Regions from separate parts of the Acinetobacter sp. ASP199 genome, predicted to be linked through region 1. Evidence: predicted binding sites of a transcription regulator. Region 1 holds the regulator's gene; the other holds the start of a gene.
What was found. Region 1 encodes PhoB, which activates phosphate uptake and scavenging genes when phosphate is short. Its sites were predicted from a motif close to TGTCATNAANCTGTCATAA; they were not measured.

Region 1 (13,004 bases):
CTTTCATTCCAACAACTTCGCAACATGCGGCAGGTTGGCGACACCCAGAGTCTCGTCCTCAGAACCATTTAAGTCTTGATTATGCAATTGAATTAGCAAAAACTGCTGAACGCGGTCTGTTTGATGCTTATTTCCTTGCCGATGGTTTGGCAGTTAACTGGAGTCATGGCGCTTCTAAGCATAATAAAAATGTAGGCTACAGTGACAAAGTCGTCGGTTTTGAACCCGTGACCTTATTTGCTGCCATTTCAGCAGTCACCAAAAATATTGGCTTTATTGCTACTGCTTCAACTACCTATGAAGAACCCTATCTATTAGCGCGCAAATATGCCTCTTTAGACCATATCAGTAAGGGCCGTGCTGCATGGAATGTTGTAACCACTATTTCTACTGAAACTGCGCGTAACTTTGGTTTTAGTGCACATCCGGATGCCCAAGTCCGTTATGAGCGTGCGGATGAATTTATTGAAATCGTGCAGAAACTCTGGGATTCCTGGGAAGATGATGCTTTCCTCTACGATAAAGAAAGCGGTCATTTCTTTGATGCCGCGAAACAGCATGAACCGCTACATAAAGGGAAATATTTTAATGTCCAAGGCGCACTCAATGTCCCTCGTCCACCACAAGGCTATCCGGTCATTGTGCAGGCAGGTCAGTCTGAAGATGGACGTGAACTGGCAGCCAAGTATGCTGAAGTCATTTTCACAGCCCAACAAAGTTTAACTGAGGCCCAAGCCTTCTATCGGGATGTTAAAGGGCGTTTAGCCAAATATGGCCGTCATGCGGATGACCTGAAAGTAATGCCAGGGGTATCGGTATTTGTCGCTAAAACCGAACAGGAAGCCAAAGAAAAATATGCATTGCTGAACAGCTTGATTCACCCGGATGTGGGTTTAGGACTTCTTTCTGGCTTAGCAGGTGATCTTGATCTTTCAAACTATGATCTGGATGCGCCTTTCCCGGAACTGGAAGGGATTGAAATCAAATCCAGTCGTCAGCAAATGATGATCAATATTGCACAGAAACATAACTTCAGTATTCGTCAGCTCTATGAATATGTTGCTTCTGCACGTGGTCACTGGACACTGATCGGGACACCTGAACAGGTCGTTGACCAGTTGCAGGAATGGTTTGAAAATGACGCTGCGGATGGCTTTAATGTGTTGCCACCGACGACACCTGCCGGCTTGAATGATTTCATCGATTTCATTGTACCGGAGTTACAACGCCGTGGCCTGTTCCGGACTGAATATGAAGGCAGTACGCTACGTGAAAACCTGGGGCTGAAACGTCCGGAAAATCAGTACCTCAGTGCTCAACATCATACAGCTGTAGCCTCTTAGACCAGTCTTTATAAAGAAGATCGGTTTTAATCACTGTTTAATTTTCTATTTTTTAGATAAAGAAAACTTGCCGCCAGTTTTGCATTTTCAAAGTTTAAATATAAAAAAGTCCGCATAAGCGGACTTTAATTTCATAACTTTTAACAACCTAAGCTGATTTTTTCGATTTACCTAGCTTGGTGGCAAAAGCTGTGACCTTCTGATAGCCCGTCGGTAGAATTCGCTGAATCAGATCGATGGTTTTGGCATCATTACCAATCAGCAGACGGCGTTTATCTTTCTGCACTGCATCCAGAATCTGACGTGCCGCTTCTTCAGGTGGACAACGCAGTAATTTATTGAAGCTACGTGCAGACTTTTCAGGATTCATACCTAAGGCTTTTAGGCTGTCATTCATTTTGGCCGCGTTGGCAATGTTGGTACGAATACCACCAGGATGTACACACAGCGCGCTAACACCGCAGTTTTCGATATCCAGTTCCTGACGTAAGGATTCGGTAAAGCCACGTACTGCAAACTTGGTGGCGTTATAGCCAGATTGTGTTGGCTGTGCAGTTAGACCAAACAGACTGGAAATATTGATGATATGACCATCGCCCGTCTTCTTGATCAGTGGCAGGAATTCCTTGGTACCATACACCACGCCCCAGAAGTTGACGCCAACAATCCATTCCAGCTCGTCATAACTCGCGCCTTCTACAGTCGAACCTAAAGCCACACCAGCATTGTTGAAGATCATATTCACGCTGCCATGGTCCTGTTCCACCTCAGTCGCCCAAGTACGCATTTCTTCAAGATTCGCGACATTCACCTTTTTGATCGTTACACGTACATTAGAATCTTTTAACAGCTCAACCGTTTTCGCCAGACCCTCTTCATTGACATCGCTTAATGCCAGATGACAGCCCTGTTTCGCCAATAAAACTGCCAATTGCTGACCAATACCAGAACCGGCACCGGTAATCGCAGCAACTTTATTATTAAAATTTTTCATAAGTTTCCCTTATCGATAAAACTGCCTGCCCGGACAGTATTTCTTGTTCTGTCGTGCTTCTCATGCAGTAATTCTCCTCAATATAGTTTTGACAATACTCATTGTCAATCATGATGACTTGTCTATTCAGGACAATCCAGATTGATGATCAAGGACATAGGTCTAAGTGGAATTTATTGGTAAGATATCTAAAATTTCGGTGCTTATGAGCTTAATCATTCCATGACCAATTCGGTAATTCCTGAGAAAAAACAACAAAAAGCAGTGGCGAAGGAACGTCAGTTTAAAGGTCTGTCTATGGCTGAACGCCAGCAGGCACGCCGGGAAAAGCTGATTGAAGCCGGTATTCAGGCTTACGGTACACATGGTTTTTTTTCTGTAACTGTCAAAGATATCTGTACTGAAGCCAAGCTGACCGAACGCTATTTCTATGAATCTTTCAAGAAAAGTGAGCATCTGTTTCAGACCATCTTCCTGAAATTGATCGATGAATTACAGCAAAATGTCATGCAGGCAATGATGCAAGCCTCTTCTGATCCTAAAAAGATGATCGAAGCTGGTCTGACTGCCCTGCTCACTACCTTGCGAGATAATCCACGTATGGCTCGGATTATTTATATCGATGCCATGCTGGTGCAGGAACTGCATAATCAGGCCACCATTCACGAAACCATGGGGCGTTTTGACCGCATGATTCAGGCCTTTGTCATGCTGATGATGCCGAATCTGAGCCGTTCCGAGCGGGAAATTTCTCTGGTATCGACAGGCTTAAATGGTTATGTCACCCAGATCGCGATTCGCTGGGTCATGAGCGGTTTTAAACAGTCCATGGAAGAGGTCTTGTCCTCATGTAGTATTGTCTTCCTGGCCCTATTTGAATCTTTTTCAGATAAGAAATAAGGTTTAGAGCAATTATTTTTTAATTTCTCTTTTAGTTTTCAATCGAGTGTTATTGCAGATATTTTTCTTCTATTCAGCAACTTAAATTGTCACAAATCTTTGCGAAAGCAGCGCAAGTATCCCTTTCTGCAATGATACTGTCATAATTAATCTTTGTAATAGGCTCGTCATAAATATAAAACGGTCCACCGTTGACTTATAGGAAATGCGCTGTGAAAGATGACTACATTTTAATCGTCGATGATGAGCTTCCAATTCGGGAAATGATCCATACGGCACTGGATATGGCAGGCTTTAATTGTCTAGAAGCAGAAGATGCCAAACAGGCCCATCAAATGATTGTAGATCAGCGTCCAGCATTGATCCTGCTGGACTGGATGATGCCCGGTGGAGTTAGCGGCGTAGACTTATGCCGTCGCCTGAAACGCGATGAAACCCTGTCAGAAATCCCAGTCATTATGCTCACTGCACGGGGCGAAGAAGATCATAAGGTTCAAGGTCTGGATGCTGGTGCAGATGACTACATGACCAAGCCATTTTCTACCCGCGAACTGGTATCTCGTATCAAAGCCGTACTGCGCCGTACCAATAGCTTGAATGGTGAAAAAAGTATTGAAGCCAATGGCTTGCTACTTGATCCTGCAAGCCAGCGTGTCAGCTTTAATGATACTATCCTGGATATGGGTCCGACCGAATATCGTCTGCTGGCCTTCTTCATGACCCATCCAGAACGTGCCTATACTCGTGCCCAGCTTCTGGATCAGGTTTGGGGTGGCAATGTATATATTGAAGACCGGACCATTGATGTGCATATCCGTCGCCTGCGCAAAGTGCTGGAACCGTATGGTGCCGACCGTTATGTACAGACTGTACGCGGAACCGGCTACCGCTTTTCGACCCGTATTGATGTTGCACTCGGTTAATTTGACTTAGGTAAAGCCTGCTTTATGTATAAACCCTACCCTGTTCCTGAAATGGCCCGTGGGCATAAACTGCCAAGCTCCAATAGCTTATGGGACTTTGCCAAGCAGGATTTACGCCTTCTGGCCTTTTTCCTGTTGATCGGTAGCCTGATTGGTTATGGGATCGGGTATTTCTGGGTCTGTATCGTACTGGCTTTTGTGGCATTTTTTATCACACAGATACGCTCCCTCTACTTGGTCAATGACTGGATTTCCAATCGTCCTTATGACGTACCACCCAAGATCAATGGCATCTGGGGTGCTCTGCTATTCAATGTCTATCAGGCCCAGCGTCAGGAACGCATTGTACAGGCGGAGATGGTCGAGCTGATTGATCGTGCCCAGTCTTCTCTAGGCGCGCTACAGGAAGCCGTGGTACTGATCGATGAAAATCAGCAGATTGAATGGTGGAATCCAGCGGCTGAACGTCTGCTCGGTATCAGTGCTGAAGATAAAAGCCGTAATATTCTGAGTTTACTGTCTCAGCCAAATTTCATTGATTATTATCATCATATTGATGATGCGCCTGACGGTCTCAAGATTCAGTCTTCAATTCTTGAAGGCCATTATGTACAGGTCAAGATGACCCGCTTTGGGGGAGAAAGCCGCGTCTTGGTCGCTTATGATGTGACCCGGATGCATAATCTGGAACAGATGCGCAAAGACTTTGTTGACAACATTTCACATGAGCTACGTACGCCTTTAACGGTTCTCAGTGGTTATATCGAAACCTTTACCGATCAGGAAGATATCAGTCCACGCTGGAAACGTGCTTTTGACCAGATGCAATCTCAGACCCGACGTATGAATGCCTTGGTCAATGACTTGTTGCTCCTGTCTCGTCTAGAAAATGACGAAAATATTGCCAAGAATCAGATTATTGACATGCCTACTCTGATGAACCAGCTATTTGATGATGCCCAAGCCTATAACGCAGACTATGGCCACACCTTAAATCTGGATATTGACAGCCATTGTGATCTGATTGGTTCCGATATGGAAATTGCCAGTGCTTTCAGCAACCTGATCACCAATGCGATTAAATATACGCCAAAAGGTGGTACGGTGACTATGGGCTGGCATGATGATGGTGAATCGGCTTACTTTGTGGTGGAAGATACCGGAATCGGGATTGACCCGAAACACGTGCCGCGCCTGACTGAACGGTTCTATCGCATCGATTCTGACCGTAGCCGACGTACTGGCGGCACAGGTCTTGGACTCGCGATTGTAAAGCATGTACTGATGCAACATCAGGCACAGCTAGAGATTGATTCTCGTGAAAATCAGGGCTCTACTTTCAAAGTTATTTTCCCGAAGGAACGCTTAAGTTTTCCAGACTGATTGAAACGATATCCCAATAAAAAGGTGCCTTTTGGCACCTTTATTTTTGATGGGTGGTTAACTCAATACTTCTTCTTTGGACATAGCCCGGAAATAGGCGGGACGATGGGATAACCGTTCCAGATAGGCTTCAATCGCCGGATAACGTTTACCAGTACGAGTCTGAATAGCATCTAATGGAAAACTCATTTGAATATCAGCAAAACTAAATCGACCAGCAAAATATTCATTCTCGCCCAAGTAGTTTTCCAGATACTGAATATGATCTTTAAGACGCGGCTGTACAAACTTACTCTTAATCCCACTGGTAATCTGTCGCGCCATAGGACGCAGCAAAAATGGCGTATGCTTCTCAACGGAGTTCATGACCAGATGCATGACCAGCAGCGGCATTAGTGAGCCTTCGGCATAATGCATCCAGTACCGGTACTGCTGCTTGGTGGTGGCATTGAGCGGCTGAAACTCCATGCCGACATCATAGGTTTCCTGCAAATATTGTAAAATCACTGCAGATTCTACCAGCACCTGATCACCATCAATCAGGATCGGTGCCTTCCCTAATGGATGAATCATCTTCAACTCTGAAGGGGCAGAAAAGTTAGGCAACCGTTTATGGAACTTGATTTCATAATCTAGCCCCAATTCCTCCAGTGCCCATAAAATACGGAACGATCGGGACTGCTCAAGATGGTGTAGGATACGCATGTTAGGCTCTTTTGTTATTGTCGTGTTATTGCCTATTCAGCATAACAAAAAGTGCCTGGTTCTGGTGAAATGCTTTACGAATTACATTACATTTCAATTAACCTCATTTACATACGGCGAGATCAAAGTAATGTGGTTCGGATCTCCAGACTCCGTAGCAAAGTTTTAGTCACTGGAGTTTTTTGACAAATTTCCAGAATTTTTTGCTGTAATCCTTCATCTAATGGGTTTTGAAAACTTAAACGTCGTTCGATCCATTCCTGCCCTTCCCGATTGGTAAAGAAATCAGCTTCAATCTGAAACTCTCCCAACTCCAGCTCTTTATGCCTGGCATACATACGCAAGGTAATCATGGTGCAGGAAATCAAACCTGCCAGCAGAAAATCATAAGGTGCAGGACCACGATCCTGACCACCAAAAGCTTCCGGTTTATCGGTCAGATATTGGTGATTGCCATGACTGATCTGCCCCTGCCACGGTGTTTCCAGACTATGTACACCAGCACTTGCAATAATAGCCATTTCTTCTTCCTTATTTTATGGTTATCCATTTATTTTGAAGGACGCATGTGATCCGGGAAAGCAGGTGCTTCAAGTCGTGGTCCCTCATAGGCAGGAATCGAGCCAAATCGCTCATGCTCTGCAATCCATTGCTCACGTGCCATTTTCAATTCTTCAGTCGTGCGGCCAACAAAGTTCCACCACAGCAAAATCGGGTTTTCAAAAGGTTCGCCCCCTAGCAACAGTACACGACTTCCAGCATGAATCTCGACATGTACCTGTTCCAGACCCGGTTCCAGAATCACCATATTATCTTCAGTCAGTTCATGCCCGTTGATACTAGCAGTCCCTTCCAGTGCCAGAAAACCATATTCAAATTTAGGATGAAGCGGTAATACTGCCTGGGTGCTTTCAGCTGCATACAGGTCCACCCCGAGCAGTTCACTATGCACCTTTACTGGAGATGCTTCCTTCAGATATTCTCCGACCAGTACCGTGAACTCAATGCCCTGATCTTCAACCACAGGTAATTCTGGATAATGATCAAACGCGGGCGCCATATTGACCATATCATCTGGCAAAGCGATCCAGAGCTGTGCGGCATGCATCTTGGTTTCAGTTTCAGGCGCAACTTCAGAATGGGAAATGCCATAACCAGCGGTCATCAGATTGACCTGACGCGGACGTAGCAACTGCGCACTGCCCAGACTGTCATGATGCATCATGGTGCCTTCAATCATCCAGGTAAAAGTCTGCAGACCAATATGTGGATGCGGTCCCACATCCAGGCCATCTCCCTGTGGGAAATGCGCAGGTCCGGCATGATCCAGAAAACACCATGCCCCGATCATGCGTTTATGCCGACTTGGTAACGCACGTTTGATTACAGTCCCCTGACCAATTTCAGCGCGGCGTAATGGAAATTCTGCAATGAACTGATTGACATACTTAGTGCAATCATCTGAATTGAAAAGTTCGATATCATTATTATTCGACATGTTTTGGCTCACTCGGCTGGATTAACAGATCATAGCAATTTAGATTGGTGAAAAAAGCGCTACTTTCAGGATTATGCTTATCATATTTGAAACAATCTTTAACTTTAGCTGTCTGATCTGTACTTGATCTGATTTCTTGTTTTCATGGGTACTTGGGATCTTGAATCTATCCTTAAAATTCAAGGTCACGATTATGCAAAGATCACCCCAATCATTTTTAGCATTTTCCATTTTAATAAGCTGTAATTTACACATGCTGCAACAAACAATTATCCCTGATTGTTTCACGTGAAACAGGATTAAATTATAATTTTATTAAATAAAATCAAATAATTAATTCAATAATATCTTAGTTTTGGCTTTCCCCTGTTACAGATAAAATGTTTTGTTACTTTTTCCTTCTCCATACGTCGCAATCTACCCGATTGACTATAGCTTCCTGCCCCCTAAATTTGCTCATAATATGGGCGAATTCTTAAAGGATTGGAAAATGACGACTGTCGATGGCAGGATGCATGCAAATACGCAGGCTTCCTTGCAGAGTTTCAATAGGCATTCTTTGGAGCAATTGCAAGCTTCCGAGAATGACCTGAAGAACCGTCAGGTGCTAGAAGATGCACTTGTGGATCGGCACGCCCATATTCCTGTGCAATTCCAGTCACATTTTTATGACTATCTGTACCGGCATAACTGCCATAGTCTGCGTCAGATCCACCTACTGGCACAGTTGGTGTTCTTGCTATATTTCTTTGCCGATATCTTTATTATCCCTGACCTGATGATGGTTTCAGGGTTTACTCGGGTGACTTTGGTCTTGGCCGTTTGGATCGTCTGTGAACTGTTGTTTCAATACAGTCAGGACATTCGTCTACTCGATCTGATCCTGCCGATAGGGACGACACTTTGCGCTGGCGTATGGATCCTGTTCCTGCTCTCTTCTACCAGCCCGCATGTAGCAAATTATTTATATGCCGCATCCATTTTTATTCTGATTACCAATCTCTGCATCAAGGTTCAATTTAAGGTTGCACTGTATTGTTCGGTCCTAATCAGCCTGCTGGTTCTGATCGCGATGACCCAGCTGATGACCTTATCGGAAGCTTTTATCTTTATCGTTGTGTTTAGCCCAGTGTTGCTGTTTAGCTTATATTTTAACTGGAACAATATCCTGCATACCCGTCGTGCATTTATCCGTACCCTGTTAGATGAATGGAACTACCATATGGTGCGTAATCTCGCCCATACTGATGAACTCACCCAACTCTATAACCGCCGGCATTTTGTTCATCTGGCAGAAAACTATATTCATGACTGGCCAAGATACTCGAGTACCTGCCTGCTGATGTTTGACGTGGACCATTTCAAGCAGATCAATGATAACTATGGCCATGATGTTGGGGATCGGGTACTGCAGTTGATTGCAGATACAGCGCGTAAGGAAATGCGCCATAGTGATGTACTGGCACGCTTTGGTGGTGAGGAATTTATTATCTTGCTGTCCGATACACAGTTGCAGGATGCCTTGGTGATCGCCGAGCGCATTCGTAATTCAATTCAGCAGCAGTATCTCTATGCCCAGCCTAAGCTTGTACTGAAATTTACGGTTTCAATTGGTATTGCGGAATTGGAATCCCCTACCCAGGATCTGGATGACCTGATTAAAAAAGCAGATGTGGCACTTTATGCTGCCAAGAAGAGTGGACGCAACCGAACTGAGGTTTATCATCCAGATATGAGTTCACCATTTCAATCTGATTCACAGAATTTTTATAATGAAAAATATATTAACTTATGATCCATCATAAAAGTGACTTAAACACATGAACGGTAAATCCAACCTATCTCAGGTTTTTTCCTTTTTATTCATCACCTTTTTTTGTAACCGAACATATTTATTGTAGATGACTACTTTTAAAGTGAATTTTTAAGGAATAGAATAAAATTCATACACTATTTAATGTATAAAGAATTTTATTTTCTTATGGGGAAGGCTGAATGCCACAGGAATATCATAAGGAGTCACGTCTTCTGATTCAGCAGGCGCTTAAAGATCCTCTGGTTCGTATTCCTCAGCCATTAAAATCTGCCTATTATTCCCACCAAAAAAAGCTGCATCTGAGATATCTGCTACAGGTGAATCTGTTTGCACAGTTTGCTTATGCTTCTTATACCTTTGCGGATATTTATGTACTTCGTGACATCCATACCCTGTTGCTTGTGACCAAACTGGGTTTTACCTCAGTCATGACCCTGATCACTGTGTGGATGTACCAGTATAGCCGGAATTTAGCACTCTTTGATCTATTGCTACCCACTTCGATAATTGGTGCCAGTGCGGTCTGGTTTTTTAATTTAAATCAGTCAGAAAGCCCTTATAACCTGATCTATCAATATTCCTCTCTAATCTTTATCGTTCTGGCAAATTTAAGTGTACATATCCGTTTCAAGCCTTCCCTGATTATCTCAGCCCTGATTACCCTCATGATATATATCGGTGTGTATTTCAATGTTAAAGGTGATCTGCAACAGCTGGTTCTGTTTTCTCTAATTTACTTGCCGGTGCTCAGTTTTAGTATCTATATCAGCTGGAATTCAACGCTTAAATCTCGGCTTGTATTTTTACAACATACCTTGAATGAATATAACCGTCAGGCTTTTGAGCATATGGCGCATACTGATTCCTTAACAGGATTAAATAACCGTCGCTTCTTTGAATATTTGGCTCAGCAACATATAGCACATACGCTTGAACAAGAAACACCGAATCCAAGTTCACTCATTGTGTTTGACGTCGATCATTTTAAAAAGATTAATGATAACTATGGTCATGATATTGGCGACCGGGTACTGCAAATTATTGCGGAAACGGCCCAAAGTGAAATGCGAGATACTGATATTCTGGCGCGTTATGGCGGGGAAGAGTTTATTGCCCTGCTTCCTGATACGCATCTGGATGATGCTCTGAAAATTGCTGATTGTTTAAGGCAGCGTATTGAACAGGCAGAGGTGTTTCTTGATCAAGGTCAGTCCTTAAAGTTCACTATTTCAGTAGGTGCTGCAATTCTGAAAACCTGTGAAACTGACCTGTATACCGTCATTAAACAGGCGGATATCGCGCTGTATCAGGCCAAGGCCAATGGAAGGAATCGAGTAGAGCAATATGATCCCTTAATCAATCCTAATGTCGTACTGCAGCCACAAGGCTCATGGAATAAGGATCGAAATATGAAATTGGCTCAAGAATAAAGCAGGGTATAAAAAAGAGCGCCGAAGCGCTCTTTTTTTGAAATATTCAGATTACCCTGAATAGCCTCGAACATAGTTCTCGGCGTAATTTAGGCAAGAAGTTTCACTTCTTGAAATCCCTAAATTATTCCCATTCAATCGTTGCAGGTGGTTTAGACGATACGTCATAAACAACACGAGAAACTTCAGCAATTTCGTTCATGATACGAGTCGAAATCTTGTCAACCAAGTCGTATGGAAGATGTGCAAAACGAGCTGTCATGAAGTCTACAGTTTCAACTGCACGAAGTGCGATCACCCATGCATAACGACGGCCATCACCCACTACACCAACAGATTTCACAGGTTGGAATACCGCGAATGCCTGTGCAGTTTTGTCATACCAGCCACTTGCACGAAGTTCTTGCATGAAGATGTCATCTGCTAAACGAAGAATGTCAGCATATTCTTTTTTCACTTCACCCAGAATACGAACACCTAGACCTGGGCCTGGGAATGGATGACGGTAAAGCATTTCAAAAGGAAGACCTAAAGTGGTACCTAATTTACGTACTTCATCTTTGAACAGGTCACGGATTGGTTCAACCAGTTCAAATGCTAGATCTTCTGGTAAACCGCCCACATTGTGGTGCGATTTAATCACGTGTGCTTTACCATTTTTAGTTGCAGCAGATTCAATCACGTCAGGGTAAATCGTACCTTGCGCAAGGAAGTTCACGCCATCCAGCTTACGTGCTTCTTCAGCGAATACTTCGATGAACTCACGACCAATGATTTTACGTTTTTTCTCAGGATCAACTTCACCAGCAAGTGCAGACAAGAAACGATCTTCAGCATCAGCACGAATCACACGGATACCCATGTTTTTCGCAAACATATCCATCACTTGCTCGCCTTCGTTCAAACGAAGAAGACCATTATCTACGAATACGCAAGTCAACTGGTCGCCAATTGCACGGTGTAAAAGTGCAGCAACAACTGATGAATCCACACCGCCAGAAAGACCTAGCAATACTTTCTGATCACCAATCTGTTCACGAAGCTGTTCAACACGAAGGTCGATGATGTTTTCAGAGTTCCACAGACTGCGGCAACCACAGATATTGTGAACGAAGTTAGACAGTAACTCTTTACCTTTAGCAGTATGAGTTACTTCCGGGTGGAACTGAATACCATAGAAACGGCGTTTTTCATCAGACACCATTGCTACCGGGCAGCTTGGTGTGCTGGCAGTAATCTGGAAGCCTTCTGGAATCTGAGTCACTTTGTCACCGTGGCTCATCCAGACTTTCAATTTGTCTGCTGAATCTTCAAGATCGCCAATAAGACCATCACGGATTTGAATGTCTACTTCTGCATAGCCAAATTCATGTACTGTACCTGGCTCAACTTTACCGCCAAGTTGTGCAGACATGGTTTGCAGACCGTAGCAAATACCCAATACAGGAACGCCCAAGTTGAACACAACTTCTGGCGCACGCGGGCTACCTTCTTCGTGAACGCTCTCAGGACCACCTGACAAGATGATACCGTTTGGATTAAATGCACGAATGTCTTCTTCAGACATGTCATAGGCAAACATTTCAGAATATACGCCAGACTCACGTACGCGACGTGCGATCAATTGGCTATATTGAGAACCGAAATCCAAAATCAGGATACGATCTTCAGTGATTTGAGTATTGGTAGTCATGACAAACAACTATAGAAAGGCAAACGAAAGATAAGCGCCGTATTCTATCATTTTTCGCTGCATTAAGCACACTATTCGCGCAAGGCTGATATTTACTTGATCGGATGATGATTCAGGGAAAATGAAATGCTCATTTTCAAGCTATTCTGAAGAGGATGATAATTGTATAAATGGGTTCTGGATATCCTCCACTGACTAGAATAGAGGATATCGGCTTTTAAGATTTTATATTGTGATTAAATCAGAGCAATAAGGCTTTACTTCCAGCGCTTATCATTACATTAATTCTGGTTATACCACTGTCATTGCTCTTTACTAC
Region 2 (13,004 bases), 940 kb from region 1:
TACTGGTTGTTTTTTTAAAGTTTCTTCACCAATTACAGATAATCCAGCAGCTTGTTTTAATTCATCTTTGGCCGCTTTTACAACAATGGTTTCCATCTTTACAGTATCTGTCTGCGCGTCCTGTTGTTCTGCTACATTAATTTGCGCTTGAACACTTACAGCCATCGCTGAAACTACTGCAAAAGCCAACGTCGATTTTATAAATGGTGTTGTCATACCCGTATACCCAAGCCTATTTATGAAGAGATCATGTTCTAATTGTTGCGGATTGTAACAACCAACACCTCATATGCAAATAGTTTTAATAATCATTCTCATTTATATTTGCGATTATTTTTCACCTCATTTTAGGTTTTATTGATCGATCAATCACGTACCACCCATGCAGCATGTGCAAATGATTAAAATTGAGGCAAAAAAATAGCCCCAAAATGGAGGCTATTTTTAGCTGGCAAAAGGCTTATTTCATATAAGCGCCTTCAGATTGACTATGATCCGTTTCATCAACCACATTCATCAATTCAGGAATATGCTGTTTTAGCGTTGTTTCTACACCCTGTTTCAAAGTGATATCAATTGCTGAACAGCCTTGGCAACCACCACCAAATTTAAGTACAGCGGTTAAACCTTTTTCTGGGTCTTCTTTGACTTCAACCAGTGCACAGTTACCACCGTGACCTGCCAGACCCGGGTTAATTTCTGACTGAAGCACGTAAGTAATACGCTCTTCTACAGATGCATCAGGACCTACGCGTGGCACTTTAGAGTTTGGCGCACGGAAAGTCAGCTGACCACCAAAACGGTCTTTGTTGTAATCAATTACTGCATCAAGCAAATAAGGAATAGATGGAGCATCGATATACGCAGGGAATTCTGGATAATCCTGTTTGTAATCTGTCGGTACAACTTCATCTGGTGCACTATAAGCCATGCAACATTCAGCGCGCGGTGTACCAGGATTTTCCACGAAAACGCGTACACCAATACCTGGTGTATTTTGCTTTTCCAGTAGATCCTTTAAATACTCTTGTGCAGTCGGTGTAATCAATAGATTTGGAATTTCTTCTGTAACTGCAGTGCTGCTGTTCTCAGTCGACATAACAATAATTTCCTCAAGCTGAAGCTGCTATTTTAACTGAAGATGCGGGGTAAATTTAAAATTTCAACTAAAATTGTCGGATTTATTATAAAAGTACTACCTAAATGTCAGAATAATGGCAAGATTAGGGATCACTACTTCAGAATTAGAACTGCCGTCTATGCTGCATTTACCCTTTAATCATACCGTTACCCTTATTCTGATTACCTGCATTATCTCTTTTGTTGCTTTTTCCAAAGAGCAGGTCATGAACCGTCTGATTTTCTGGCCACCGGCAATTCAACGTGGTCAGTATGACCGTTTTATTTCGCATGGCTTTATTCATGCAGATGGCACACATCTACTGTTCAATATGATTACGCTGTTCTTCTTTGGCAGTATTATCGAGAGCTTTTATCGCCAGTATCTTTATGATCTGGGCTTTGTCCTGTTCTATCTGGGTGGTCTGATTGCAGCCATTATTCCGAGTTATCTGCAAAATAAAAATAATCCACGCTGGGCAAGTCTGGGGGCCTCGGGTGCAGTATCAGCAGTGCTATTTGCCTATATTCTGTTTGAGCCATGGAAACTGATTTTCGTGTTCTTTATTCCTGTGCCTGCGATTATTTTTGCAGTGCTTTATGTCGCTTATAGTGTCTGGTCTGGCAAACGCGGGAACAGCAATATCAATCACAGTGCTCATCTTTGGGGGGCGGCTTATGGTGTGATTATGACTATTATCCTGGAACCTCGACTTATTCCACACTTCCTGAATAAACTGACTCAACTTCCCTTTTAATTCTTTTATTCATTAAGGGATAGAGATATCCCTTTTAAAAATATATTGCCAATCTGACTGAACGTACTTGTGTATTGGCATGCGTACTCAGTAAAGAGAAAATTACAACTTTGACTTTGTTTATAAACTCGGTGGCCTGAAACCGTTTTTAGATTTATCTGAACAATCTGATGTACCTCATGCTAAAACAGGTTCTCCGGAAGCATTAAAAATACCTGAGGAACGTGTGTAGCGGACTGCAGCAGCAGTCGAGAAGAATCCGGATTACATCATTGTCTTGGATCATGGTGCAGTGAATACCCAGAAATATAGGGCTCAGGATAATATTCAAAAACACCCTACACTGAAAAATGCCCAAGCTTTGACAGGAAAGAAAGTTATCTATGTGAATGCAGATGCTGATACATTACAGGCGCCGATCTGGACAATACAGCCTTCATGTTTGAAGAGCTGATCAAGGGGACTGCGAATTCATTCTTAAGCAAGCGATACAAAAAGCTTGAATCTTCCTTTTTACTTGAAACATCTCGTAATAATTTTAAAAGTCAGGATGTCATATATTGCCAACCTTGGACTGAATTTTGCAGCGATAATGTATACATCTGTATATTAATTGCTGTAAATCGCGAGATATTTTGCATGTCCAATTCCCCAGACGGTCTTCAATTCCCTATTTCTGCTTCACAACAAAAACCTAGCACATCAAAAATTGGCCGCAATATCATTTCTGAAGCTTTAGGTGCTGTTGATCCTGTGCATGCCAGCGCAGCACAACAGGAAAAAAACTGGCGTAAACAATATCCAGTTCACTTTAAACATCTGGTTGAAGATGGACTGCGCTCTCAGGGTGCAGCACTCAGCATTGCCAAACAGGGTCTGGAAACTGCTCATGCCAGCTTTGAATTTTATCGTGATGGTCAGAAATATCTGCTCAAAGACGTGATGTCTTTGCCTGCTAAAAATCTGAATACTTTTCAGCTGAAAGGTCAGTCAGAAAAAGCGCCAGAATGGTATGTACCTTATCATGGCCAGAAACTGCAAGGACAAGCCTTGCTGGACCAGATCCAGTCTTGGGAAGAGCGAGGGATTGTTGAACCTAGCCATGCGAATGCTTTGCGTGAATGTATTGCCCATCCGGAATGGTTTAACTTGTCGGATCGTACCACAGTGCTGTTCGGTGCTGCCTCTGAAGCAGGTCCTCTGACCTGGCTATCTAAATGGAAAGCCAATATCGTAGCGATTGACCTGCCCAATACCCGTGTCTGGGGCAAGATTCTAGATACCGTAAGTCAGGGTAATGCCACTTTATATGCACCTTCAGTTGAAGCACTGCCTGCTGATACTTCGATTGAAGTTCTAAAAGAAAAGCTCGGTGCCAACCTGCTGACCCAAATTCCTGAAATTACCCAATGGCTCATTCAATTCGAGCAGAATCTGGATCTGGCGGCAATTGCCTATCTGGATGGTGAAAAGCATGTGCGTGTTTCCATGGCGATGGATGCAATCATGAAACATGTCAGCGAACAGAAAGCCAATACCAGCCTGATGTATATGTGTACCCCAACTGATGTTTATGCCGTGCCGGAAGAAGTCGTACAAGCATCACAAAGCAAATATCAGCAATTGTCTAAACTGGAAAGCACTTTAACCAAAAGTATTTCCCTGATTTCACGCAAGCATTTCTTTAAGAAGAATGAACAGGAGCTATTTAAAGTCGGTGATAAATCCTACGGCGTATGCGACTGTCTGGTTGTAGAACAAGGTCCAAACTATGCGCTGGCAAAACGGATCCAGCAGTGGCGTGCGACTCTCGCGCGTGCCAACGGTCAACGTGTCAGTATTAATATTGCGCCATCGACAACGACATATTCTGTCACCAAAAACCCACTTTTGAAGGCTGCATTTAACGGTGCAAGCTTATTTGATGTCGAAGCTTTTGCGCCAGAAACTACCAATGCGATTATGGCTGCACTGTGGATTTATGATCTGCGTAATTCTGAATCTGTAGCGAACCCAGAAGTGAAATTGAATCATCCTTTAGAGTTGATGATGTCTGGTGCGAATCATGGCGGTTTATGGCGTGTGGCTTATCTGGCACGTACTGCGCTACCGTTTGCTGCATTATACGGTTTTGCGACGGATAAGTTGCCAAAAGGTTTGTTGGGCAAGTTGAACAAGTAATTTAGTTCCTTCTTTCGAGACTTCTTCTACGTTAGATAAACTTTTATTTAATGTTTATCCCCTCACCCTTGCGAACTCAGAATATATGCTGAGGATTCTCATCTCCTGAGCAAGTTTTAAAGCACCGCTTTTAAAACGAAGCGCAAGTGAGGGTTAGGAAGAGGTAAAAATCGCCCATAAAAAAACGCTGCCGAGGCAGCATTTTAATATTAAATCTTCTTAAAAAACTTTTAACAGTAACCAGTACAAACCGCCTGACAAACAGATGGTTGCAGGTAAAGTAAAGATCCATGCTGACAGAATGGTTTTCACCATTTGAAAATTTAGACCTGATTTATTTGCAACCATGGTACCTGCAACCGCAGAGTTCAATACATGCGTGGTCGATACTGGCATACCAAAACCATCTGCTGCTGCAATAGTCGACATTGCGACAAGCTCAGCAGACATCCCTTGACCATAAGTCATGTGTTGCTTACCGATACGCTCACCTACAGTCACCACAATACGCTTCCAACCGACCATCGTACCTAGACCTAGCGCCAGTGCAACTGCAACTTTCACCCATGTTGGGATGTATTGTAAGAATGAATCCAGGCTATCACGGTATTGATCTACTGTTTTTTCCTGTTCAGTAGTCATCACCGGTAAAGCTTCTGCTTTATCTAAACGTTTGAATGTAGTGGTACTTAAATACATATCGTTACGGAATTCAGATACCTGTGCTTCAGGTACATCCTTAATGCTGGTATAGCTGCCCACTTTATCACCCAAATGATCAGTTAAACTTGCCAAGGCAGGTACAACTTCAGGGGTAATTTCTTTGGTTTGAATATAAGTCGTAATGATTTGACGTGCTTTTTCGTCTTCAATATCGGCATGATTTGGATAAATCACATCAGCCGTTTGTGCTGATAATTCACCAAAAGACTGGATATGTTGTGTATCTAAATTTTTATTGAGTGAATAAGCTAACGGTACACAACCAATCAAAATCAGCATGATTAAGCCCATACCTTTTTGACCATCATTTGAACCATGTGCAAAGCTTACGCCTGTACACGTAAAGATCAAAATAGCACGAATCAGTGGTGGTGGTGGCTTGTTGCCTTCAGGGGGTTGGAATAATTCAACTTGTTTCTTGAAGATTTTTTTCACCAACAAGAACAAAATGGCTGCAAAAGCAAAACCAATTAAAGGTGAAAATAACAGTGCTTTACCGACTTTCATCACCTGTTCCATGTCCACACCCGATGCACCACTTCCTGCATGCAGAATGTAGTTCATGATTCCCACACCGAGGATCGAACCGATTAAAGTATGTGAACTCGATGCTGGAATTCCTAAGAACCACGTGCCTAGGTTCCACAAAATGGCAGCAATCAGCATGGCAAAGACCATGGCAAAGCCGGCACCCGTGCCAACATTCATGATCAGTTCAACAGGCAGTAATGCAATGATCCCGTAAGCAACGGCACCACTGGCCACCATTACCCCAAGGAAATTACAGAAACCTGCCCACATGACTGCAACCGGTGCAGACAATGCGTTGGTATAGATTACGGTGGCAACCGCGTTGGCGGTATCGTGGAAACCATTGACGAATTCAAAGCCCAGCGCAATAAACAGCGCTGTGGCTAAAAGAATCATCGAATACAGACCGATTGGTGGAACATGCGCCAGGTCTGAAGTCAACTGGAAGCCGATATAAATCAGCGTAGAAATAATTACAGTCAGAAACACCGGCATAAAAAATTTCGGTGTTGGCACATGCACATTGGTCGACTTATGTGAAGACGACTGATGGGCTGAACCTGAGGGAGTTTGATTAGAATTCATGCAAGCAGGAATAGAGGATTCAAGAATCCCCTTATTGTTCAGTTTAATTGTGACAATTATATGACAAAGCGCCGTCATATAGGCCAATTTTTTAGACTTTCTTGCTGCCGTTCATCCTGTAGCTATATGCTGAAATCTTAAAATTAAAATTTTAGAAACAAAAACTTATTAGAATAAGAACCGTCTATCCAGTCAACTTTATTCATGTTTTGCAATAAAATTGATCATTCCCTCGGAACTGTCATCTTGCTGAGCCTGTCATGCTTGAATCAATCTTGCCCGAGCAATATGACATTTTCATGAAAACTCATTTACATTTTATTTTTGGTCAAATTCCTTCGTAATCACCTTCAAGCTTTCAGTTTTCTATCTGTTTTCAGCTTTCTATGCACAGTTTAATCCGCTTATCAGATTTTCATATCAGTCATATCCAGCATTCTGAATAATGGCTACAGAAAACTGCGCACTAATCTGTTAAGATTATTGCCGTTTTTGATTCCTGCTGAGAAAGTTTGAATGTCCACACTAGCCACCCTTAAAGAACTTCTTGCCAAAAGAATTTTAGTGATCGATGGTGCGATGGGTACCATGATCCAACGCCATAAACTGGAAGAAGCCGATTATCGGGGTGAGCGTTTTGCTGACTGGGCATACGACCTTAAAGGCAACAATGATTTATTGGTTCTGACGCAACCACACATTATCCAGGGTATTCACGAAGCTTATTTAGAAGCCGGTGCAGACATCATTGAAACCAATACCTTTAACGGTACACGCGTTTCTATGTCGGATTACCATATGGAAGATTTGGTTCCTGAAATTAACCGTACGGCTGCTCGTCTTGCAAAAGAAGCCTGCGCCAAATATTCAACACCTGAAAAACCACGTTTTGTGGCAGGTGTCATTGGTCCAACGTCACGTACGACGTCTATTTCACCAAACGTAAATGACCCTGCGTTCCGTAACATTACTTTTGATGCATTAAAAGTAGATTACATCGAATCAACTAAAGCGCTGATTGAAGGTGGTGCGGACATCATCCTCATCGAAACCGTATTCGATACCTTAAATGCCAAAGCTGCGATCTTTGCAGTCAAAGAAGTGTTTAAAGAACTCAGAATCGAGTTACCAATTATGATTTCAGGTACGATTACTGATGCCTCGGGTCGTACATTAACAGGTCAAACCGCTGAAGCATTCTGGAACTCAATGCGTCATGCAGAACCAATCTCAATTGGTTTTAACTGTGCCCTTGGTGCAGATGCAATGCGTCCACACGTAAAAACGGTGTCTGACGTTGCTGATACCTTTGTTTCTGCGCATCCAAACGCGGGCTTACCAAATGCCTTCGGTGGTTATGATGAAACCCCTGAAGAAACCGCAGCATTTATTAAAGAATTTGCGGAAAGTGGCTTGATCAACATCACGGGTGGTTGCTGTGGTACAACGCCTGACCATATTCGTGCAATTGCACAAGCGGTTGAAGGTATTGCTCCTCGTCAAGTGCCTGAAATTGAACCTGCGTGTCGTTTAAGTGGTTTAGAACCATTTAACATCACTAAAGATTCACTCTTTGTAAACGTGGGTGAACGTACCAACGTGACCGGTTCTAAAAAGTTCCTACGCCTGATTAAAGAAGGTAACTTCACTGAAGCTTTAGACGTGGCACGTCAACAAGTTGAAGCCGGTGCGCAGATCATCGATATCAACATGGATGAAGGCATGCTCGATTCACAAGCTGCAATGGTGCACTTCTTGAATCTGATCGCATCTGAGCCAGATATCTCTCGCGTGCCAATCATGCTTGATTCTTCGAAATGGGAAATCATCGAAGCGGGTTTAAAATGCGTCCAAGGTAAAGCGGTTGTAAACTCGATTTCATTAAAAGAAGGTTATGACGAGTTTGTAGAACGTGCCCGCCTCTGCCGTCAGTACGGTGCAGCCGTGATCGTGATGGCCTTTGATGAAGATGGTCAGGCTGACACAGCAGAACGTAAAAAAGAAATCTGTAAGCGTTCGTACGATGTCTTAGTCAACGAAGTGGGCTTCCCGTCTGAAGATATTATCTTTGACCCGAACGTGTTTGCGGTGGCAACGGGTATTGAAGAACACAACAACTATGGCGTGGACTTCATTGAAGCAACAGGTTGGATCAAACAAAACTTACCGAATGCGATGATTTCAGGCGGTATTTCTAACGTATCGTTCTCGTTCCGCGGTAATGAACCGGTACGTGAAGCGATTCATGCAGTGTTTTTGTATCACGGTATTCAACAAGGTTTAACCATGGGGATCGTGAATGCAGGTCAGCTTGCGATTTACGATGACATTGATGCAGAACTGAAAGAAGCCGTTGAAGATGTCGTGCTGAACCGTAACCAAGGCGCAAGCGGTCAAGAAGCGACTGAAAAATTACTTGCTGTGGCTGAAAAATACCGTGGTCAAGCAGGCGCACAGAAAGCCGAAGAAAACCTTGAATGGCGTAACGAGCCTGTTGAAAAACGTCTTGAATATGCCTTAGTCAAAGGCATTACAACGTACATCGATGAAGATACCGAAGAAGCACGTTTAAAATCTGCACGTCCTCTTGATGTGATCGAAGGACCACTCATGGCAGGTATGAACGTGGTTGGCGACCTATTTGGTGCCGGCAAAATGTTCTTACCTCAAGTAGTCAAATCTGCACGTGTGATGAAACAAGCCGTGGCTTGGTTGAACCCGTTCATCGAAGCAGAAAAAACCCAAGGCGAAGCCAAAGGTAAAATCTTGCTTGCAACCGTAAAAGGCGACGTACATGACATTGGTAAAAACATTGTGGGCGTGGTACTTGGCTGTAACGGTTATGACATCGTTGACCTTGGCGTGATGGTTCCCTGCGAGAAGATTCTACAAACTGCGATTGATGAGAAAGTTGACATCATCGGTTTGTCAGGTCTAATCACTCCTTCATTGGATGAAATGGTCTTTGTTGCCAAAGAAATGCAACGTAAAGGCTTTAATATTCCGCTCATGATTGGTGGTGCAACGACTTCTAAAGCGCATACTGCTGTGAAAATTTCACCGCAATATCAAAATGACGGCGTGTACTACACAGCTGATGCTTCACGTGCAGTCGGTGTTGCGACTCAACTCTTGTCTGCGGACATGAAACCGCAACTTGCAGCTGACTACGCAGCGGACTATGAAAAAATCCGTACTCGTCTAGCCAATAAACAGCCAAAAGCGGCGAAGTTGTCTTATGCTGAATCTATTGAAAACGGTTTCAAAATTGATTTTGACAAGAATGCCCCTGCGAAGCCTAACTTTATTGGTACGCAAACCTTCACCAATTATTCTTTAGAAACATTGGTGGAATACTTTGACTGGACACCATTCTTTATTTCTTGGAGTTTGGCGGGTAAATACCCGAAAATCCTTGAAGATGAAGTAGTGGGCGAAGCAGCACGTGATTTGTTTGAAAATGCGCAAGCAATGCTGAAAGACATCATTGAGAATAAACGTTTCGATGCACGTGCAACATTCAGCATTTACCCTGCCAACCGTGTTGCAGCGGATACCGTTGCGGTAACTGATGAAAATGGCAATGTGACGCATAGCTTCGAGCATTTACGTCAGCAGTCTGACAAAGTGACAGGTAAAGCGAACTTCTCTTTAGCTGACTTTGTTGCACCGAAAGATGTGGCGCAGGATTACTTGGGTGGTTTCACTGTATCGATCTTTGGTGCGGAAGAACTTTCTCAAGAATACAAAGCCAAAGGTGATGACTATAACGCGATTATGGTTCAAGCCTTGGGCGACCGTTTTGCTGAAGCATTTGCAGAGCATTTACATCAGCGTATTCGTAAAGAGTTCTGGGGCTACCAAGCAGACGAACAGCTTTCAAATGAAGATTTGATTAAAGAGAAGTATGTCGGTATTCGTCCTGCACCGGGCTACCCTGCGTGTCCTGAGCATTCTGAAAAAGCGCCACTGTTTGATTGGTTAGGTACAACGGACAAGATTGGGACTTACTTAACCTCTAGCTTTGCAATGTGGCCACCTTCATCAGTAAGCGGTTTCTATTATGCAAACCCTGAAACTGAATATTTTAACGTGGGTAAAATCTCTGGTGATCAGTTAGAAGATTATGCGAAGCGTAAAGGTTGGACGTTGGATGAAGCAAAACGTTGGTTAGCGCCGAATTTGGATGATTCTGTGGTTTAAAGGATTAATGAATCCCCCCCTATTCCCCCTTCAACAAAGGGGGAATAAAAATCCCCTCAAGTGAGGGGATTTTTTTGTTTTAAATTTTTTAATCTCCCCTAACCCCTCTTTGAAAAAGAGGGGAATTTTACGGATCAAATGGATTGCGTGATAGCTCCTCCCTTTCTAAAAGGGAGGTTGGGAGGGATTAAATAAAATCAGAAATTAGTGGACTCTTATTAATATCAAATTTGAAACCAATATAATCATCACTTATGACTCTTACATCTGGCGGATTCAAGCAGCAAGTGCAACAGTATAAAAACCAGCCATAACTTCACTAGGCGTATACCAGCCTAGTGTTTTTCTAGGGCGATGATTGAGAGCAAATTCTATCTGCTCTATTTGTTCATTTGACACTTCATCAAACGAAGATGATTTTGGCAGATATTGCCTGATCAGACCATTGGTATTTTCATTTCTGGCTCGTTGAATCGACTTGTATGGATCTGCAAAGTACGTCTCTATCCCTGCTTCCGTTATCCGCCGGTGCTCGGAGAACTCCTTACCATTATCAAAGGTTACACTGTAGGCATGACTGCTGCGCAAACATGCTAAAGCACACGAAATCGTTTTAGTTGTGGTTCTAGTTTGTCCCAAATGAACGATATGTACATACAAGCTTTTGCGCTCAACCAGAGTTAATAATGCCCCCTTGTGATTCTTGCCTATCACGGTATCACCTTCAAAATCACCTAGGCGTTGACGTTTCTCGACGACCTCATCGCGACAGTGAATACTTGTTCTATCAACGAGTTGGCCTCTACGGTCTGTATTTTTATAACCTCGTTTACGATATTTCTTTTGATGCCTTAAATGAAGGTGGAGCTTACCACCTTTAGATTTATCTAGATAAACATACTGATAAATCCATTCATGTGAAGGCACATCAAGCCAACCTCGTTGTGTTAAAGCACCTGAAATTTGCTCAGGAGACCAATCTAAGCCAATCAGATAACGAATATAAACGAGAGCAAAATCTGTCATTTGTGAAGAGGATCGATATCGTCTTTGACTTGAAAATTTCTCTGCCTGTTGAGCTCGATATCCACGTTTTCCAGTATTTCTTTTGATCTCACGATAAAGGGTTGATCGAGAACGTCCAAGCTCCCTGGCAAGGGTAGAGATTGAAGATTTGCTTTTCAAAGCAGCATAAATTTCGTATCTTTCATCTTGAGAAAGTTGGGTGTATTGCTTCATTGGGTGCTTTCCAATTGCGAGTTGAAAAAAGTCTAATGATTTTAATACACCTAACTTTTTCAACTAACTACAAATATGTCGCACTTGGTATTTGAATCTGCGTCTTTAATTAGATACCCTTTTTCAAGATAATCTCTAAATGGATTACTTTGCAGGTTATTGTCTAAAATTAATTTTCGCTCAAAATCACAAAAGCTTATTTTTTCAGTCATTAAATTAACAAATAATTTTATAGCAACAATGGCATCATAATTGTAAAGTTCTTTATCTATCCTTAACTTAGATTCTTTTTTACATCTTATGTTGAAAATGAAATCTTCTTTATAGACTTTCTGATCAACCCAAATTTCCACTATTTCTTGCAATGGAATACACGGGAACAAATTATGTTTGTCATTTAACATTATTTGCACCTTACCCGCTAATACCGATTGGATTTCTCTCAAGCTAAAACCATAAGTTGTTTCCAATTTATTACTTTGTCCTCGAAATCCAATCGAGCCACTCCCGTATTTATTTTTTGAAGATAGTAAATTCTTAACATTAACTGGTGATCTAATCACTTCAGGTAGTTCTTCTACAATATGTCCAAATAATTTTTCTAATTTTTTCTTTTCACACAGATCATTACAGTGAACTTCAAATTTTATGTCATAACCTCTCTCAAAAGCTCCTTTTTTATTTTCAATCCATAAACCCACAACGAACCCTACTTTACTTTTGTATTCTAAATAACGATTGCAGACAGATTCAAAAGTTGCATATTGCTTTCTAACACTATAATTTCTTTGTCTAAACAAGTCATAATCACCATCACAGACAATAAAACCTTTGAATCCCTCATAAAATTCAACCTGCTTATATTGCTTATCAAGAGTCTTATAAAGAGTAGTATTTTTATCATCTTCCGATACGGTATAACTTGCATGATGCGCAGTAGAATACTGATCATTTAATCTGACCTCTAGACTAAAGCACAATCCTTTATGGTCACCCAAGTCCTTAAAATCATAATTGAATTTATCTGGTTTTAGTTCCTTTTTAATATGATTATGAAAATATCCTGAAATATCCTTAGGCAATTTAAGATCAACTGATTTCCCATTCCTATTTTCAACAATAGTATCTTGTACTTTTACATGACATGAAAATGTGTTCAAACCCAAATTACAGAAGTGTTTATAGATTAAAAGCTGCAACTCTCCAACTCTGTTATTTTCATGTTTATTTTGATCAGAGATACATTTTATATCTGCAAGGAAGTCCAACTGATCAGAACTAAAAAAGATATCTGGCTTCACATTTACGCCAAAATCTTTTTCGAAATCTACATTTCCCAACTTGGATAATTCGGCAGAAACCACGACTTCCCACATCGCCCCCAAAGCTTCCTCTGGTCTTTTCGAATTATTGAGACGCATTAATAAATGCTTTAGATCACTCGTTTTATGTCTAATTAAATCAATGCACTCTTGAATATATTGTCTTGGAAAAATCATGATTTGATTAATATTTATTCATTCAATTCATTTTCTTATAGTATATTGATTTGTTCAACTAAATCTTAATGTATTAAGTCTCGCATCATTATTTGCATACTGCTAACCATCCTCACAAATAATCCCTCCTAACCTCCCTTTAAAAAAGGGAGAAACCACACGAATC

Region 2: the regulator PhoB is predicted to act here: its motif matches at 5,945-5,963, upstream of IHE35_RS03790 (inorganic phosphate transporter).

Annotation. Positions count from the first base shown of each region.
Region 1 covers NZ_CP062182.1:2,916,678-2,929,681, forward strand. The annotation lists gene IHE35_RS14010 (LLM class flavin-dependent oxidoreductase) at 1-1,343, shown strand, start outside; gene IHE35_RS14015 (SDR family NAD(P)-dependent oxidoreductase) at 1,492-2,337, opposite strand; gene IHE35_RS14020 (TetR family transcriptional regulator) at 2,560-3,237, shown strand; gene phoB (phosphate regulon transcriptional regulator PhoB) at 3,450-4,160, shown strand; gene phoR (phosphate regulon sensor histidine kinase PhoR) at 4,185-5,543, shown strand; gene IHE35_RS14035 (glutathione S-transferase) at 5,601-6,248, opposite strand; gene IHE35_RS14040 (OsmC family protein) at 6,371-6,769, opposite strand; gene IHE35_RS14045 (pirin family protein) at 6,799-7,746, opposite strand; gene IHE35_RS14050 (GGDEF domain-containing protein) at 8,237-9,541, shown strand; gene IHE35_RS14055 (GGDEF domain-containing protein) at 9,742-10,992, shown strand; gene guaA (glutamine-hydrolyzing GMP synthase) at 11,117-12,685, opposite strand; gene IHE35_RS14065 (NirD/YgiW/YdeI family stress tolerance protein) at 12,988-13,004, opposite strand, start outside.
Region 2 covers NZ_CP062182.1:804,113-817,116, reverse strand. The annotation lists gene IHE35_RS03810 (FepA family TonB-dependent siderophore receptor) at 1-216, opposite strand, end outside; gene nfuA (Fe-S biogenesis protein NfuA) at 461-1,099, opposite strand; gene IHE35_RS03800 (rhomboid family intramembrane serine protease) at 1,260-1,877, shown strand; gene IHE35_RS03795 (hypothetical protein) at 2,517-4,058, shown strand; gene IHE35_RS03790 (inorganic phosphate transporter) at 4,278-5,897, opposite strand; gene metH (methionine synthase) at 6,414-10,100, shown strand; gene IHE35_RS03780 (IS30 family transposase) at 10,377-11,339, opposite strand; gene IHE35_RS03775 (hypothetical protein) at 11,399-12,760, opposite strand.